Regions from separate parts of the Actinoplanes oblitus genome, predicted to be linked through region 2. Evidence: riboswitches for the same ligand, from Rfam matches in the RefSeq annotation. Region 2 holds a riboswitch; each other region holds the start of a gene.
What was found. A riboswitch is a leader RNA that binds a small molecule or an ion and turns the genes downstream of it on or off. The one in region 2 is predicted to bind cobalamin.

Region 1 (4,559 bases), 1.6 Mb from region 2:
CTCTCGACCCTGGAGACGCCGGACCCGCTGCTGGACATCGCGTTCCAGCTCGAGGAGATCGCACTGCGCGACGACTACTTCGTCTCCCGCAAGCTGTACCCGAACGTCGACTTCTACACCGGCCTGATCTACAAGGCCATGGGTTTCCCGACGAAGATGTTCACGGTGCTGTTCGCGATCGGTCGCCTGCCGGGCTGGATCGCCCAGTGGCAGGAGATGATGCACGACCCGGCCAACAAGATCGGTCGCCCGCGGCAGATCTACACCGGCTCGCCGGTGCGCGACTTCGTGCCGATGTCGCAGCGCTGAGAGGGTCCGGCGCGGACTCGGAGGCGGAGCCCGACCCGGACTGTCGAACGGCGCCCCACCGGTTCTCCGGTGGGGCGTTTTTCGGCACTGAACATGCCTTGACAGTTATATTTCCGGAGCGGCATGTTGGGGGTGTGGACGTCCTGGAGGTGCTCGCCGAACCGGCCCGCCGGCGCATCGTCGACGCGCTGCTGACCCGCGAGGCGAGCGTGAGCGACCTGGTCGGCGCGCTCGGCATGAGCCAGCCGGCGGTCTCCAAACACCTGCGGGTGCTGCGCGAGGCCGGCGTGGTCTCCGTGCGCGCGCAGGCCCAGCAGCGGATCTACCGCCTCGAGGCGGCGCCGTTCCGGGCGCTGGACGGGTGGCTGCGGCCGTACCGGAAATTGTGGGAAAGCCACCTGGACGCCCTGGACAGACATCTCGCGTCGACAACATCGGAGGGGGAACCGTGACCGGACCGCTCACCGAGGCCAGCGTGGTCGCCGACGGCGACCGCTGGACCCTGATCTTCATCCGCGAGCTGCGCCAGCCGCCCGAGCAGGTGTGGCCCGCGCTGGTCGACCCGGACCGGCTCGACCGCTGGGCGCCCTTCACCGCCTCGCGCCCGCTGACCGAGACCGGCCCCGCCACCCTGACCATGGCCGACGGCGACGAGCGCACCGCGCTGCCCGCGCAGGTGCGCCGGGTCGAGCCGCCGCACCTGCTGGAGTACACCTGGGGCGAGGACCTGCTGCGCTGGGAGCTGGAGCCGGCCGAGGGCGGTACCCGGCTGACGTTGCGGCACACGCTGGCCGATCGGGACATGGACGCGATGGTCGCGGCCGGCTGGCACCTCTGCGCGGACGTGCTGGGCAGGTTGCTGGCGGGCGAGGAGGTCACCGCGATCCGTGGCCGGGACGCGATGAACCACGGCTGGGAGAGACTGCGCGACCACTACGCCGCCGTCTTCGCCGGGCGGAATCAGTAGTCTAGGGTCGCGATCATGACCGTAATCGGACTTCAGCGCCTTATCGTGTCGGTAGCGGACCTGGCCCGGAGCCGGGCTCTCTATCAGGAGGTGTTCGGTCTCGCCGAGAAGTCGGCGTTCGGGGACCTCGTGACGCTCACCGTTCCCGGCACGACCACCGAGCTGATGCTGCACCGGCGGCCGCCGACCTCGGGGCTGGCCGGGGTGGCGATCAGCTTCCGGGTGGACGACGTCGACGCGGTGACCGCCGCGGCGGAGAAGGCCGGGGCCACCGTGATCGACGCGCCGGAGGACCAGCCGTGGGGCGAGCGGCAGGCGGTGCTCACCGACCCCGACGGGCACGTGCTCTGCCTGGTCTCGGTCTGACGGCCCGGGGCGGCCGGTGTGATCTCGCTGGTCGTCGTTTGACGGGCCCGGCCCGCGGTCGGAAAGATGGGACCTCGAGCGGTTGCGGAGGAACCCGGTGCGAATCCGGGACGGTCCCGCCACTGTGACCGGGGAGCGACCCGCTGACGCGATCAGCACGCCACGGCCCGCCGGGCCGGAAGGTGAGCGGGAAACGGCGATCCGGGAGTCAGGAGACTCCGGCCGCTCGTGACAGCCGACGCGCGGGCGTGGACACCCGCCGGGAGGGAACACCCTGTGACGACTCCGTACCCGTTCTCCGCCGTGGTCGGCCTCGACGACCTACGCCTCGCCCTGCTGCTGACCTCGGTCTCCCCGGCCGTCGGCGGCGTCCTGGTCCGCGGCGAGAAGGGCACCGCCAAGAGCACCGTCGTCCGGGCCCTCGCCGCCCTGCTCCCACCGGTCACGGTGGTCCGTGGCTGCCGCTTCGCCTGCGACCCGGCCGCGCCCGACCCGGACTGCCCGGACGGCCCGCACACCGCCGACACCCCCGCCGCGCACCGCCCGGCCAGCCTCGTCGAGCTACCGGTCGGCGCCACCGAGGACCGGGTCGTCGGTACCCTCGACATCCAGCGCGCCCTGGCCGACGGCGTCAAGGCGTACGAACCGGGGCTGCTCGCCGCCGCCCACCGCGGTGTGCTCTACGTCGACGAGGTCAACCTCCTGCCGGACCACCTGGTCGACCTGCTCCTGGACGCCGCCGCGATGGGCCGCGCCCACGTCGAGCGCGACGGCGTCTCGGTCAAGCACGCCGCGCGCTTCCTGCTGGTCGGCACGATGAACCCGGAGGAGGGCGAACCCCGCCCCCAGCTGGTCGACCGGTTCGGCCTGGTGGTCACGGTCGCCGCCCCACGCGACGCCACCCAGCGCGCCGAGGTGGTCCGCCGCCGCCTGGCGTACGAGCTGGACCCGGCCGGGTTCGCCGCCCGCTTCGCCGCCGACGAGCGGGAGTACGCCGCCCGGATCGCCGCCGCCCGCGCCATCCTGCCGGCCGTCGTGCTGCCCGACGCCGAACTGGACCGTATCGCCCGGGTCTGCCTGGCCTACGGGGTCGACGGCATGCGCGCGGACATCGTGGTGGCCCGCTGCGCCGTCGCCCTGGCCGCCTGGCACGGCCGCGACCGGGTCACCGCCGAGGATGTCCGCGACGCGGCCCGCCTGGCCCTGCCGCACCGCCGCCGGACCGATCCGCTCGACCCGCCCGGCACCGACGAGGAGAAACTCGACCAGGCCCTGGCCGAAGCCGACCGGCAGGCCCGGGAGGAGGCCGCGGGCGAGACCCCCGACGACCCGCGGCCGGACGACGACCCGGACGGCGGTCCGGACGGTGACCCCGGCGGTCCGGACGACCGCGGCCCGGGCGGCGGTCCCGGCGGTGGCAGCCCGCCCGGCGGTCCGCAGGGCGGCGCCCCGGCCGCCGCCGACACCCCGATGCCTGCCGGCACCCCGCCGGACTCGGGTCCCGGCGCGGCGCCAGGTGACGGCCAGGCGGCGGCACCCGCCCAGGCCGGTGCCGCGTTCCGGCCCCGCACGCTGCGCATCGCCGCCCGGGGCGACGGTGGCCACACCGGCAAGCGGTCCCCTGCCTACGCCCGCCGGGGCCGGGTCATCGGCTCCCGCAAGCCGGTCGGCAAACTGGCCGGCGCGCCGCACCTGCCCGCCACACTCCGGGCCGCGCTGCACCGCGGTGCCCTCGCCACCGGCCGCGGCCGTGCCACCGGCGGCGCCGGTGGCCTGCTCGGCGTCGAGCCACGGGACCTGCGCGAGGCGATCCACGTCGGCCGGGAGGCGAACCTGGTGCTCTTCGTCGTGGACGCCTCCGGCTCGATGGCCGCCCGCAAGCGGATGACCCTGGTCAAGACCGCCGTGCTGTCCCTGCTCCGGGACGCCTACCAGCGACGCGACCGGATCGGGATGATCACGTTCCGGGGCGCCGACGCCGACGTGGTGCTGCCGCCGACCTCCAGCCACGAGGTCGGCGTCATGCGGCTCGCGGCCCTGCGCACCGGTGGCCGTACCCCGCTCGCCGCCGGCCTGCGCGCCGCCGCCCGCACCATCGCCACCGAACGCCGCCGCGACCCGCGCCGCCGGCCGCTGCTGATCGTGGTCACCGACGGCCGGGCCACCAGCGGCCCGGACCCGCTGCTGCTGGCACCGGCCCTCGCCGGGGTGGCCACCGTGGTCGTCGACTGCGAGTCCGGCCCGATCCGGCTGGGCCTGGCCCGCCGGCTGGCGGCCGCGCTGCAGGCCGACGTGATGCCGCTGGAGCGGTTGGAGGCGGCTGCCGGGCGAGGTCGTCCGGGGGGCGGTGCGGTGCCGGCGGATCGCGCCTATCGCCGGGTGGCCTGAGGGGCGGAAGGGCGGGTTGCCGATCGGGGTTCGCCGTTTCCGGCGTGGTCGGCGCAGGGTGCTGGTCGATCGTGGCGCGGTGGCTGGTGGACTCGCTCTCCCGGACCGCTCGCTCCCACGGCCCGCCCTCTCCGGGGGAGCCCCCGCAGAGCAGTGTGGCGGAGGGCCGGGGGCGGCGACAGGCAGCCTGTGGACGAAGCGCCGATGTGGAAACCCGACGACGGCGGGCGGTCTGGTGTACCGGGGAGCCGGGCGCGGCTGGTGGGCGGCCCGCTGTACCGGCGGGCGGCGGCCGGCGGGGCGCGGACCGCAGGTGGCGGACGGTCCGGCGTACCGGGAGCTGGCGGTCCGCGGGGAAGCGGACCGCAGGTGGCGGACGGTCCGGCGTACCGAGAAATGGCGGTCCGCGCAAGAGCGGACCGGGAGCCCACCGCCACCCGGCCCGCCGCCGCGGGGACGCGGGCGCCGGTGACCCCGGCCCGAGACAGGGCGCGCATCGCGAAGATGGGCGCAGCAGGAGCGACAATCA
Region 2 (4,559 bases):
GAGGTCCGCCCCGGCGGCTGGGCCGCTCGTCATTCCGGTCCCGGGGCCCACCCCGGCCGCCGCGCCGCTCGTCACTCCGCTTCCGAGGCCAGGGCGTTCACCGCGGCCGCTGTCATCGCGCTGCCGCCCCGGCGGCCTCGGACGATCAGGTATTCCAGACCGGACTCGGCCAGCGCCTCCTTCGACTCGGCAGCGCCGATGAAGCCGACCGGGATGCCGATCACCGCCGCCGGCCGCGGCGCACCGGCCGCCACCATCTCCAGCAGCCGGAACAGCGCCGTCGGCGCGTTGCCGACAGCCACCACGGCACCGCCGAGGCGGTCACCCCAGAGATCGAGGGCCGCGGCGCTGCGGGTGTTCCCGATGCGTGCGGCGATTTCCGGTACGCCGGGGTCGCGCAACATGCAGACCACGTCGTTCCCGGCGGGCAGCCGCGAGCGGGTCACCCCGGAAGCCACCATCTCGGCGTCACAGAGGATCGGCGCCCCGTCCAGCAGCGCCTTCCGCGCGGCGATCGCCACACCTGGGCTGAACCGGACATCCCGCACCAGGTCCACCATCCCGCACGCGTGGATCATCCGAACCACCACCCGCGCGACGTCGGCCGGTAGGCCGCCCAGGTCCGCCTCGGCCCGGATCGTGGCGAACGACCGCCGATAGATCTCCGCGCCGTCCCGTTCGTAATCCATCAGCCTCTCCTCGCCCCCGCCACCACGTCCCCCAGCGGATCCACCGGGAATGTCACCGTCTGTCCCGTGCCGTCGGTCGCCGCCTCCGGCAGCCGGTTCACCGGGAGTCCCGTCTCCGGTCCGGAGCGGGCCGCCTCGGCTTGCCGGAGCGGCGAATCGACCGCCTGGGCGCTCTCGGTCAGCAGGCCGTCAGCGGACCTGCGGGTCACCGCGTAACCGGCGCCGGTCGCCTCGACCCGCACGTGCGCGCCCGCCGGGCTCCCGCACGCTCGCTCGCAGCCCACCCAGTGCACCGGCAGCCCGGCCACGAACCGGCTCGCCGCCTCGGCGTCGGACCGCACGTCGGCCAGCGATTTCGCACACCCGGGCCGCCCCGCGCAGGCCGTCACCCCGGTCCACCGGGACGTCGCGGTCACCACCAGCCCCGCCGCGGCCAGCCGCTCGGTCCAGGACGCCGCCTCGGCAGCGGTGAGACCGGGCACCAGGACACCGCGCCACGGCGTGACGACCAGCCGCTTGGCCTCCGCCAAGACTCTCGTCTGGGTGCCCTCGAGCCGCCCCAAGGGCACCAAAGCCCCCGCCGCGCACTGATCGCCATCGGTCACCACGCCGACCAGCACCGCCGCGTTCACGTCCCCGGCCGCCGCCCCCGGCGGTCCGCTGAGGGTGACCGGCCGGCTCGCCGCCACCGGCGCCAAACCGAGCGTTTCCACGACCCGCGCCGAGACCCGCCCCGGCCCGTCGGCCAGCTCCCGCAACCGCCACGCGGCACCCTTGCCACTCCGCTGCTCCTCCCGCTCGGCGAGGAACGCGTGCGCGCTCACGACCAGCGCCCGCACCACCGCGCCGGCATCCACCCGCAGCCCGGTGTCGCGCCCGCCGAACCGGAGCGCGAACGCGCCCGCCGGACCGGGGATCGCCGCGACATCGGCCGCGAGCGGCACCTCACCGATCGCGAACAGGAACTTGCCGGGCAGCCGGGCCAGCTCCGGATCGGCGCGGATCGCGGCGTCCAGCTCCGCCACCAACTCCCGCACGCGGGCGTCGGCGAGTGGTGGGGCGGCGATGTTGCGTACCGAATCGTGGGTCGGTGACGGCAGCAGCCCCGCATCGCGCAAGCGATCGGCCAACCGCGCGGCGTCGCCCTCTTTCAGCGCTCTGAGCTGCAGATTTGCCCGGGAGGTCAACTCCAGGCGGCCGTCGCCGAACTCCTCCGCGAGCTCGCCGAGCAGGCCGAGCTGGGCGCCGGTCAGCAGGCCACCGGGCAGCCGGACGCGCGCCAGCAGCCCGTCGGCAGCGGCATGCAACCGCAGCGCGCCGGGGCAGGCGTCGGTGTCGGACTGTCGGTGGGCTGTCACGGCCCGGATACTACGGGCGGCCGCCGACAACAACGCCATCTCGGGTCGGCAGCATCACAACTTCGTCAGCGGCGTCACACTCCACTCCGGCCGAGCAGCGCAGCGAAGGGCAGCCGGCGCGGCATGACGGCGAGATGGGCGCGGTGAGCGTGACGCGGCGGAGGCGCGGCAGGGACGGAGCGAGCGGGGCAGGGCGGTGAGCGCGAGGGCGGCGCGGCGGGAACAAACCGGGCAGGCCGCACCCTCAGTGGCGTCGCGGACCAGCCGCCCCCGGCCGTCCGATAGCGTGTACCGGAACAAGTGAATCGAGCGGCGACGCCGCGGAGGAAGCCGGTGCGAGTCCGGCGCGGTCCCGCCACTGTCACCGGGCGCCACTGCCCGGGAGCCAGGAACTCCGGTCGCCGTTGATCTCTTACTACCCGGGGCGCGGACCCCGAGGGGGAGCGCACGCGTGTTTCTGCTGCTGTCGACGTCTGACACGGACCTGCTCAGCGCCCGGGCCAGCGGCTCGGCCTGGCGGCTGGCCAACCCGGCCCGCACCGGTGTCGCCGACCTGCCCGCCCTGCTCGACGGGGTGGAGCTGGTGGTGGTCCGCATCCTCGGCGGCCGCCGCGCGTGGGAGGAGGGGCTGGACGCGCTGCTCGGCGGCGACATCCCCGTGGTCGTCCTGGGCGGCGAGATGCTGCCGGACGCCGACCTGATGAAGCTCTCCACCATCCCGGCCGGTATCGCCGCCGACGCGCACACCTACCTCGCGCAGGGCGGTGCGGACAACCTCGTCGCGCTGCACGACTTCCTCTCCGACACCGTGCTGCTCACCGGCAACGGCTTCGCGCCGCCGACCGAGAGCCCGCAGTGGGGCCTCCTGCGGCGGACCCCGGCCGAGACGACCGCGCCCGCTCCGACGGTCGCGGTGCTCTACTACCGCGCCCACCACATGGCCGGCAACACCGCCTTCGTCGAGGCGCTCTGCCAGGCCATCGAGGCCAAGGGCGGCCGCCCCCTCCCGATCTTCACGGCCTCGCTGCGCACCGCACCGCCCGAGCTCCTCGCCGAGCTGCGCACAGCGGACGCCCTGGTGGTCACCGTCCTGGCGGCCGGCGGCACCCGCCCCGCCACCGCGAGCGCCGGCGGCGACGACGAGGCCTGGGACGTCGGCGTGCTGGCCGACCTGGACGTGCCGATCCTCCAGGGTCTCTGCCTGACCAGCTCGCGGACCGCCTGGGAGGCCAGCGACGACGGCCTCACCCCGCTCGACGCCGCGACCCAGGTGGCGATCCCGGAGTTCGACGGCCGGATCATCACGGTGCCGTTCTCGTTCAAGGAGATCGACCCGGACGGGCTGTCGGTCTACGTCGCCGACCCGGAGCGCGCGGCGCGGGTGGCCGGGATCGCCGTGGCGCACGCCCGGCTCCGGCACGTCCCGCCGGCCGAGCGGAAGATCGCGCTGATGCTGTCGGCCTATCCGACCAAGCACTCGCGGATCGGCAACGCGGTCGGGCTGGACACCCCGGCGTCGACTGTCGCGCTGCTCGCGGCGCTGCGCGACAGGGGCTACAAAGTCGGGAACTTCATCGACTACGACGGCGACGGCCTGATCCACACGCTGATCGCGGCCGGCGGTCAGGACCCGGACTGGCTGACCGAGGAGCAGCTGTCCGGAAATCCCGTGCGGATTCCGGCAGCCAGGTACACGTCCTGGTTCGACACCCTCCCCGAGGACTTCCGGGAGAGCGTCGAGCGGCACTGGGGCCCGCCGCCCGGTGAGCTGTACGTCGACGACGGCGACATCGTGCTGGCCGCGCTGCGCGACGAGAACATCGTCGTCATGGTGCAGCCGCCGCGCGGCTTCGGGGCCAACCCGGTCGCCATCTACCACGACCCCGACCTGCCGCCCAGCCACCACTACCTGGCCGCCTACCGCTGGCTGGCCGACGAGTTCGGCGCGCACGCCGTGGTGCACGTCGGCAAGCACGGCAACCTGGAGTGGCTGCCCGGCAAGAACGTGGGGATGTCCGCGTCCGACGGCACCGACGCGGCCCTCGGTGACCTGCCGCTGATCTACCCGTTCCTGGTCAACGACCCGGGGGAGGGCACGCAGGCCAAGCGGCGGGCGCACGCCACGCTCGTCGATCACCTGATCCCGCCGATGGCGCGGGCCGAGTCGTACGGGGACATCGCCCGCCTCGAGCAGCTGCTCGACGAGCACGCGAACATCGCCGCCCTGGACCCGGCCAAGCTCCCGGCCATCCGGGCGCAGATCTGGACGCTGATCCAGGCCGCCAAGATGGACCACGACCTGGGCCAGGCGCATCGGCCGGACGACGAAGAGTTCGACGACTTCATCATGCACATCGACGGATGGCTGTGTGAGGTCAAGGACGTGCAGATCCGGGACGGCCTGCACGTGCTCGGCGCGGCGCCGACCGGCGAGGCCCGGATCAACCTGGTGCTCGCCATGCTCCGGGCCCGGCAGATGTGGGCCGGCCAGGTCGCGGCGCTGCCCGGCCTG
Region 3 (4,559 bases), 1.9 Mb from region 2:
CGAGCAGCCAGGAGTACACCTCGCGCAGCGACTCCACATGGCGTTGCAGCAGATAGGTCTGTATCGCGGAGAGGAACGCGGAGACCGCGACCCCGGCCAGGATCAACGCGCCGGGTGATCGATCACGGCCACCGGCGGCGCCGAGAAGCCAGGTCAGCGCGACCGCGACCAGGGCGCCGAGAAAGGCCGCCACCGGTACGCCGATCGGCAGCCCGGCCGTCGCGTCGGCGGCCGGGCGCAGCACGATCACCGCGGTCACCCCGAGCCCGGCCCCGGCCGCGACGCCGAGCAGGTGCGGATCGGCCAGCGGGTTGCGGAACGCACCCTGATAGGCCGCCCCGGCCAGGGCCAGCATCGCGCCGACCAGCAGTCCGAGCACCACCCGGGGCAGCCGGAGCTCGGTGAGGATCGCGACCTCGCGCTCGGTCAGGCCGCTGTGCAGATCCACCCCGGGAATCAGGTTGAGCAGCTCGGCCGCTACCGCGCCGGGCGGCAGCGCGACCGAGCCGAAGGCCAGACCGGCGGTGACCGCGACCAGCACGGCCAGCACACCGGCCGCCAGCCAGGCCGGGCGAAGCCCGGCCGGCCTCATGAGGCGGGAATCGTGCGGACCGCGTCGGCCACGGCCTTCACGAGATTCACGGTACGCGGACCCCAGCGCGAGGCGATGTCGTCGTCCAGCGGGTAGATCTGCGCCTTGCGCACCGCCGTGATCGAGGACCAGCCGGTACGCGCCTTGACCGTGCCGACGGTCTGCTTGCAGCACTGCGTGTCGGCCAGGAAGACGGTGTCCGGGTTCGCCTTGACCAGTGCCTCCGCGGAGAGCTGCGGGTAACCGCCCTTGCTCCCGTCGGCGTCCGCGGGGTCGGCGACGTTCTTCATCCCGAACAGGTCGAACACCCCGCCGATGAAGGTCTTCGAAGTGGCCGAGTACAGCTCCGGGCCCAGCTCGTAGTAGTAGCTGAGCGGCTTGGCGTGTGCCGGCACCGCCTTGACCAGCTGATCGATCTCGGCCTTCATCTGCTCGTTGAGCTTGGTGGCCTCGGTACCGTGCCCGGTCAGCGTGCCGAACTCGGCGATCTCCCGGTAGGTGTCGTCAAGGGTCTGCGCGGCCGGCGACAGGAACACCGGGATCTTGAGTTTGCCGAGCTGGGCGACGATCTGGTCGGCGTCGCCGGAGAGCACCACCAGGTCCGGGTCCTTGGCGGCGATCGCCTCGGCGTTCGGCTTGAAGCCGGACAGGTCGGTCTTCGGGGCACTCGCCGGGTAGTCGGACTGGTCGTCGACGGCGGTGACCTGCGGACCGGCGCCGATCGCGAACAGCATCTCGGTGGCGGTAGGACTCAGCGAGACGATCTTCTCGGGGCGTTTGTCCAGGGTCAGCGTGCCGACCGTGACCGGGAAACTGGCGGCCGGGCCGGCCTGCGGCTCGGCGGGCGTGCCGGCCTTGTCGTCACTGCCGCATCCGGTGAGCAGCAGAGTGGCCGCCGTGGCGGCGGCGAGAAGCGCGCGCTTCATCGAGGTCCTCCTGTCGGTCGGGTGTGGTGCATCGCCGACAGGGCCTGGACGGCCGCCGCCTGCGAGACGCCCCTCCCCGGGAGCGTGGGTTCGCGACCGCTCCCAGGCGACCTGGCTAGACCTCACATGGAGGGATCACAGTTGCGGGACAGCTCCGGTTTCCCACCGGCTTCGCTGCGGCGCGGTCTCTGAAACGCTATCCCAGAGCGCGGGCGATGGTTGCTCGACCTCGGGGTCTGTTCCGTCGGACACGTCGGTTTTGCCGGCGTTTCCGGGTTCCGGGCGGGTTCTTTCCGGCCTCGGCCTTCTTCTCGCGGCCCTTTCGGCCCTCGCCCCTGCTCCGGGCCGACCCTCGGTTCGTACTTGTCGGCTTCGGTCTTGCTCTCGCGGCCCTTTCGGCCCTCGCTCGTGCTCCGGGCCGGCCCGCGGTTCTTACTTGTCGGCTTCGGTCTTGTTCTCGCCGGGCGCGGTGTCGGATTGCGCGTCGGCGGCAGCGACCCGGTCCCCGGCCGCGGCAGCGACGTCGTCACCGGCCAGGGCGGAGCGCAGCCGAGCCTTCTCCGCGGCGCGGCGCTGGGCGGCCGAGCCGAGCTGCTCGGCCATCTGGTCGCGCCACTTGCGCAGCAGGAAGAACGCGAAGCCGGCCGAGGCGACGAACGCGATCATCGCTTTCACCAGGATGTTCAGCGGCAGCGGGAAGAGCGCGGCGAACACCACCACGAACAGGCCGAGGCGGCCCAACGTGTACTTGACGGCGGGACTCATGATCTCTCTCCCTCAGCCGGACCGCTGGCGGAGCCAGCGGAGGCCGTAGAACCAGACGAAGCAGTACACGACCGTAGCGGTCACGGCGCCGGCGCCGCCGCTCACCAGGGGTGGAGTGTACGGCGCGACCACGCCGGCGACGGTCATGCCGGCCGCCGCGCCGAAGCCGATGCCGAGTGCGGCCGCCAGCACCCGGTCGGCGCCGAAGCCGGCGGCCCGGAACTGCTCGACGAAGAGCCAGGTCGGCAGGATCAGGATCAGCCAGCCGTTGGTCCGGCCGAAGTCCGCGACCCGGGTCAGCGCCAGCACGCCCTCCAGGACGAGCACCACGGCGATGCCGACGACCAGGCCGGCGAACGCCGCGCCAAGCAGGTCGCCGACCGTCTCCACCGGGCCCGGGTCGCGCCGCAGGCCGCGAGAGCTCCGCTGCTGAGTCATCCGGAAACCCTAGGCCCAGACCTTCTGCGGCTCGCTGCGCCGCTCGGCGAGGCTGGCCGGCTTGTCATACTCCCGGACGACCTCGTACCGCGTGTTGCGCTCGACCGGCTGGAATCCGGCATCCCAGATCAGGTGTAGCAGGTCGTCGCGGTGCATGGTGCTGGGCGTGCCGTACGAGTCGGCGTCGTGGGTGATCTTGTATTCCACCACCGAGCCGTCCAGGTCGTCGGCGCCGAAGTTCAGCGAGAGCTGGGCGACGGACAGGCCGTGCATGACCCAGAAGCACTTCACGTGCGGCACGTTGTCGAAGAGCAGCCGGGAGACGGCGAACGTCTTGAGCGACTCGGCCGGCGCGGCCATCGTGGTGCGCTCCTGGATCCGGTTACGGACCTTGCCGTCCGCCGAGTCGTGGAAGTCGTGCTGGTAGCGCAGCGGGATGAAGACGGCGAAGCCACCCGTCTCGTCCTGCAGCTCACGCAGCCGCAGGACGTGATCGACCCGGTGCCGGGGCTCCTCGATGTGCCCGTAGAGCATGGTGGCCGGCGTCTTCATGCCTTTCTGGTGGGCCAGCCGGTGGATCCGCGACCAGTCCTCCCAGTGGCAGGCGTGGTCGACGATGTGCTGCCGGACCTCCCAGTCGAAGATCTCGGCGCCACCACCGGTCAGCGACTCCAGCCCGGCGTCCATCAGCTCGTCGAGGATCTCGCTGGCGGAGAGGCCGCTGATCTTCTCGAACCACTGCACCTCGGTGGCGGTGAAGCACTTGAGCTTGACGTTGGGCAGGGCGGCTTTCAGCTCGCGCAGCACCTTCGGGTAATAGCGCCAGGGCAGCGAGGGGTGCAGGCCGTTGACGATGTGCAGCTCGGTGAGCTGCTCGTCCTCCATCTCCTTGGCCTTGGCGACCGCCTCGTCGATGCGCATCGTGTACGCGTCCTTCTCCCCCGGCTTGCGCTGGAAGGAGCAGTAGGCACAGCTGGCGGAGCAGACATTCGTCAGGTTCAGGTGCCGGTTGACGTTGAACATCACCCGGTCGCCGTTCAGCTCGGTACGCTTGTGGTGCGCCAGCCGGCCGAGCCAGGCCAGGTCGTCGCTCTCGTAAAGCGCGACACCGTCCGCGCGGCTGAGCCGCTCACCGGCGTAGACCTTCGCCTCCAGGTCACGCTTCAGCCCGGCATCCATGTGCGCCCCTCTCCCGTCGTCGCCGTCGAGACTACGTCCCGGGTCTGACAACCGGCACGCCGCCGGGCAACGGGAGGACGTGTCTCACGTACTGGGAAGTAACCGAAATTGATGATCTTAAAGTTTCTGAGACGTGCCGCCGACCTGCGCAAACAAGCATGATCAACAATAAGTCGAAAGATTCTCAGGGTCCTTTCATCTTCTTTCGATCGACAGCGGTGCGCCGCCTGAGGTATGAACCTTTAGGAACGACTAGCGACGGTCAGCCGACCGCCGCGGACGGGGAGCTCATGTCGAAGGCATTGCGGTACGGACGGCGTCCCACTCGCTCCGTGCATGCGCGACTCCGCCCCGTGACCTATTCGGCGGCGGTAGCCGCAGCGCTCGCTGCGCTGTTCCAGCCGATCCCGGCCATGGCCGCGCCCGGCGACGACCCGGTGCTCGCCGCCGGCATCCCGGACACCGGCTCGCGACCCACCACCGTCGGCGCGCTGGTGCTGCCCGGCACCCCGGTCAGCCCGACCGCCACGCCCAGCACCATCCCCGGCTCGGCCACCAACCCGGCCCTGCAGAAAATCGAGAAGGGTCGCTTCGAGGTCGACCAGCTCGGCGACGAGTTGCTCAAGCTGAAAACCGACCGCGACCTCGCGCAGTCCCAG
Region 4 (4,559 bases), 2.2 Mb from region 2:
AAATGGTATGAAGGCGCCGGCATCCTCGAAGCGGCGATGGGCATGACTGACAGCTTCACGGCAGGTGACTGGTTCGCCGGTACCGGCAACTTCGCTGTCCTGGGACTGAGTGCCCTCGGTGCGGTCATCGACCCGTTCCAGGCGGTCTTCGCGGCGGGCGTCGGCTGGCTGATGGAACATCTCGAACTTCTGCGCCAGCCGTTGGACTGGTTGGCCGGCGACCCGAAAGAGATCGAGGGTCACGCGACGACCTGGCGCGAGATGCGAATCCGTACCTACAAGACGGTGGAGTTCTTCGCAGGCCAGGTCGCTTCCAACACGGCGTCCTGGGAAGCGGAGGCAATCACCACGTACCGCGCGAAAGCAGCGGGAATGGCTGATGCCGTGCTCGCGCTCGGCGAGGTGGCCGGCGCCATGTCGGAGGCCACGCTGATCGCCGGGTCGATCGTGGGTGTGGTGCGCAACACCGTACGTGACCTGATCGCGGAGGTCGTCGGCGCGGCGATCTCGAAGGCGGTGCAGGCACTGCTGGTCGTGACGATTCCCAAGGTTCTGGCCGAAGTTGCGCTGCTGGTCGCCAAATACACCGGACGGATCACCCGGGTTCTGCAGCGACTCACCGAGGCCATCGCCGAGCTCGGCGGCAAACTTCCGATGGTGGCGGCGGTCTGTTCCCGGGTCAGAACCCTCATGGACGATGCCGTCTTCGGGTCGGTGTTCCTGAACTCGGCCAAGCTGGCCGAGGCGGACGGTTATCTCGCGGACAGTGAGGGCGCTCGGGCCGCGTTCAAGGCGGCATACCGGGCGTTCGACCAGGCCGACGAAGCCGTCTACGGTACGAAAGCAAAGGTCGCCGTGGATGCCCTGCGAGAAGGAATCAAGGGCAACAGCCTCCAGAACGGTAGTGCCACCGGAGATGCGATTCGCAAAGGCGGATCGGCGCAACCGCACATTGAAATTCCGCAATGAGGTGCAAAGGGGTGCGTGATGACTGATGAGAACCGCGCGGCCTACCGCAAGCGCCGCATGGCGGAGATCCTGGCGGAAGCCGAGGCCAACCGTGCCCGGTCGCGTGCTGCGCGGAAGGCGGCGGAGGCGGTCGAGTATGGGCCTCTCGCGTGGTTGCGCACTGTCCTGTTGGCTCTTGGTCTCTTGGCCGTCTCATTCCTGCTGATAGCCACCGCGATGACCGTCTCCCGCTTCACCGGTGCCGACTTCGCCGACGCTGATCGGACCGGGGTGGCCACGGTCGAGCGCTGCGAGCGTCGCGGGCCCGTCAGTCTGAGTGGATTCGGCTATTACAACGTCTGCACCGTGTCGATCGGATGGAGTGGAAGGTCCTCCGTGAAGATCGACAAGCCGGGTTTCTTCACTGACGAGAAACCCGGTGACACCTTCACGATCGGCGAGAACCCGGGCAGCCGGGGCCGTGTCGGGTATTCCCGTGCCGAGGTACCCGATCGTGGGTGGGTCACCTTCATCGGCGTGGTGATCTTCGGCGCCGGCCTGATTCCCGTCCTCTTCGTTGTCGCCCTCGTTTGGGAGGGGATGCGGAGGCTGTTCCGCCGTCGGCAACGTCCGTGAGGGGCGCGCGACACACCATGTGGCGTTGCGCTGCGTGTGGCGTACCCATATATAGTCTGCGATCGCAGCTGGTTCGGCCGCTCCCCGGAGCGGCCGAGGCAAGAGGGAATCCGGTGTGAGACCGGGACTGCCCCGCAGCGGTGAGTGGGAACGACCGCCGTCATGAAGCACTGGGCCGGGGAGGCCTGGGAAGCGACGGCCAGTAGGCATGAGCGATGCGCCCGCGAGTCCGAAGACCTGCCAGCGCGCCGCACGCGACCGTGTGCGGCGGTCGAAGGCCGCGTGGGACGGCCGACGCCTCGTGCTCCGCGCATGCCCGCATGCCCGGAGGCTGGTGTCTTCCCGCGCGTGCTCCGGCCGTGTTGACTCGCGAGGGAAGAGGGCCATGACGCTCACGCCGGAAAAGACGACAGTCCCGGACCAGCGCCGCCAGGTGATGCGGGTACGCAAGCGCGACGGCGAGCTGGTGCCGGTGGACCTGAACCGGATCGTCGCGGCGGTGGAGCGGTGGACCGCCGGGCTGGACGAGGTCGACCCGCTGCGGGTGGCCACCAAGACGATCAGCGGTCTCTACGACGGCGCCACCACGGAGGAGCTGGACAAGCTCTCCATCCAGACGGCGGCCGAGCTGATCGGCGAGGAGCCGCAGTATTCCAAGCTGGCCGCCCGCCTGCTCATCGACCTGGTGTCGCAGGAGGTCCGCGAGCAGGGCGTCACCAGCTTCGGCGAGTCCATCGCGCTCGGGCACGAACAGGGCCTGATCGGCGACGACACCCTCGCCTTCGTCACGAAGTTCGGTGCCGAGCTGGACGCGGCGATCGACCTGAGCGCGGATCTCCGCTTCGAGTACTTCGGCCTGCGCACCGTCGCCGACCGCTACCTCCTGCGCCACCCGACCAAGCGCATCCCGATCGAGACCCCGCAGTACTGGCTGCTCCGCGTCGCCTGTGGCCTGTCGGCCAACCCGGACGAGGCGATCGGCTTCTACCGCCTGATGTCGAGCCTCGCCTACCTGCCCAGCTCGCCCACGCTGTTCAACTCGGGCACCCGGCACACCCAGATGTCGAGCTGCTTCCTGGTCGACTCGCCGAAGGACGAGCTGGACTCGATCTACGAGCGGTACCACCAGGTCGCCAAGCTGTCGAAGTTCTCCGGCGGCATCGGCATCGCCTGGTCCCGGGTCCGCGGCCGGGGCGCCCTGATCCGGGGCACCAACGGCAGGTCCAACGGCATCGTCCCGTTCCTGAAGACGTTGGACGCCGGGGTCGCCGCCGTCAACCAGGGTGGCCGGCGCAAGGGCGCGGCCTGCGTCTACCTGGAGCCGTGGCACCCGGACATCGAGGAGTTCCTGGAGCTGCGGGACAACACGGGAGAGGAGTCCCGGCGTACGCATAATCTGAATCTGGCCAACTGGATCCCGGACGAGTTCATGCGCCGGGTCGAAGCCGACGAGGACTGGCACCTGATCGATCCGTCGGACGCTCCGGAATTGCCGGATCTGTTCGGGGAGGCGTTCGCCGACGCGTACCGAAAAGCGTCTGGGAAAGCAGTTAAAACGGTCAAGGCTCGGGACCTCTACGGGCGGATGATGCGGACGCTGGCGCAGACCGGCAATGGCTGGATGACGTTCAAGGATCGGTCGAACGCGCTGTCCAACCAGACCGGCGCGCCGGGCAACACCATTCACCTGTCCAACCTGTGCACCGAGATCCTCGAGGTGAACAGCGACGACGAGACGGCCGTCTGCAACCTCGGCTCGATCAACCTGGGCGCGCACACCACCGCCGGCGGGGTGGACTGGGAGCGGCTGCGGGAGACCGTGCGCACCGCTGTGGTCTTCCTGGACCGGGTGATCGACATCAACTACTACCCGTCGCGGCAGGCGGCCGCGTCGAACCCGCGCTGGCGCCCGGTCGGTCTCGGGCTGATGGGGCTGCAGGACGCGTTCTTCACGCTGCGGCTGCCGTTCGACTCGGCCGAGGCGAAGGAACTCTCCACCCGGGTCCAGGAGGAGATCTTCCTGACCGCGCTGGAGACGTCGGCAGGGCTAGCCGCCGAGTTCGGGCCGCACCCGTCGTTCGCCGAGACGCGGGCCGCCCGCGGGCAGCTGCACCCGGAGCTCTGGGGGGCGACCGTCAGCCAGGACGCGCGGTGGGCCGCCGTCAAGGAGCGGATCGCGGCGCACGGCCTGCGCAACTCGCTGCTGATCGCGATCGCCCCGACCGCGACCATCGCGTCCATCGCCGGCTGCTACGAGTGCATCGAGCCGCAGGTCTCCAACCTGTTCAAGCGCGAGACCATGTCCGGCGAGTTCCTGCAGATCAACACCTATCTGGTACGCGAGCTGAAGTCCCGTGGCCTGTGGAACGCGGGTGTCCGGGAGCAGATCAAGCGGGCCGAGGGATCGGTGCAGGAGATCGCCGCGCTGCCGGCCGACGTGCGGGAGATCTTCCGGACCGCGTGGGAGCTGCCCCAGCGTGCCCTGATCGACCTGGCCGCCGCGCGGGCGCCGTTCATCGACCAGTCCCAGTCGCTGAACCTGTTCCTGGCGGCGCCGACCATCGGCAAGCTGTCGTCGATGTACCTCTATGCCTGGAAGTCCGGGCTGAAGACGTCGTACTACCTGCGCTCGCGGCCGGCGACGCGCATCCAGCAGGCCACCGTGGCGGTGCCCGCCCTGGTGACCATCGGCGACGCCGAGGCGCTGGCCTGCTCCCTGGAAAACCCCGAATCGTGTGAGGCGTGCCAGTGATGTTGCTCGACCCCGGAATGGACCTGACCCTGCGGCCGATGAAGTATCCGCACTTCTTCGACCGGTTCAAGGACGCCATCAAGAACACCTGGACGGTCGAGGAGGTCGACCTGCACGCCGACCTGGCCGACCTGGCGGTGCTGTCGGACGCGGAGAAACACCTGGTGAGCCGGCTGGTCGCGTTCTTCGCCACCGGTGACACCATCGTCGCGAACAACCTGGT

Region 1: linked by a shared signal. The riboswitch ahead of Actob_RS29225 (VWA domain-containing protein) and the one ahead of cobN (cobaltochelatase subunit CobN) in region 2 are both predicted to bind cobalamin.
Region 3: linked by a shared signal. The riboswitch ahead of Actob_RS01060 (ABC transporter substrate-binding protein) and the one ahead of cobN (cobaltochelatase subunit CobN) in region 2 are both predicted to bind cobalamin.
Region 4: linked by a shared signal. The riboswitch ahead of Actob_RS02310 (ribonucleoside-diphosphate reductase subunit alpha) and the one ahead of cobN (cobaltochelatase subunit CobN) in region 2 are both predicted to bind cobalamin.

What each region holds. Positions count from the first base shown of each region.
Region 1 is NZ_CP126980.1:6,472,973-6,477,531, reverse strand. It holds gene Actob_RS29245 (citrate synthase) at 1-309, shown strand, start outside; gene Actob_RS29240 (ArsR/SmtB family transcription factor) at 444-761, shown strand; gene Actob_RS29235 (SRPBCC family protein) at 758-1,276, shown strand; gene Actob_RS29230 (VOC family protein) at 1,292-1,642, shown strand; cobalamin riboswitch at 1,705-1,883, shown strand; gene Actob_RS29225 (VWA domain-containing protein) at 1,871-4,030, shown strand.
Region 2 is NZ_CP126980.1:8,117,867-8,122,425, reverse strand. It holds gene Actob_RS36075 (precorrin-8X methylmutase) at 72-689, opposite strand; gene Actob_RS36070 (precorrin-3B synthase) at 689-2,047, opposite strand; cobalamin riboswitch at 2,344-2,463, shown strand; gene cobN (cobaltochelatase subunit CobN) at 2,499-4,559, shown strand, end outside.
Region 3 is NZ_CP126980.1:223,296-227,854, reverse strand. It holds gene Actob_RS01065 (FecCD family ABC transporter permease) at 1-592, opposite strand, end outside; gene Actob_RS01060 (ABC transporter substrate-binding protein) at 589-1,518, opposite strand; cobalamin riboswitch at 1,606-1,740, opposite strand; gene Actob_RS01055 (DUF4229 domain-containing protein) at 1,951-2,283, opposite strand; gene Actob_RS01050 (hypothetical protein) at 2,296-2,721, opposite strand; gene mqnE (aminofutalosine synthase MqnE) at 2,731-3,900, opposite strand; gene Actob_RS01040 (NlpC/P60 family protein) at 4,254-4,559, shown strand, end outside.
Region 4 is NZ_CP126980.1:506,247-510,805, forward strand. It holds gene Actob_RS02300 (hypothetical protein) at 1-969, shown strand, start outside; gene Actob_RS02305 (DUF6346 domain-containing protein) at 988-1,584, shown strand; cobalamin riboswitch at 1,637-1,843, shown strand; gene Actob_RS02310 (ribonucleoside-diphosphate reductase subunit alpha) at 1,970-4,336, shown strand; gene Actob_RS02315 (ribonucleotide-diphosphate reductase subunit beta) at 4,336-4,559, shown strand, end outside.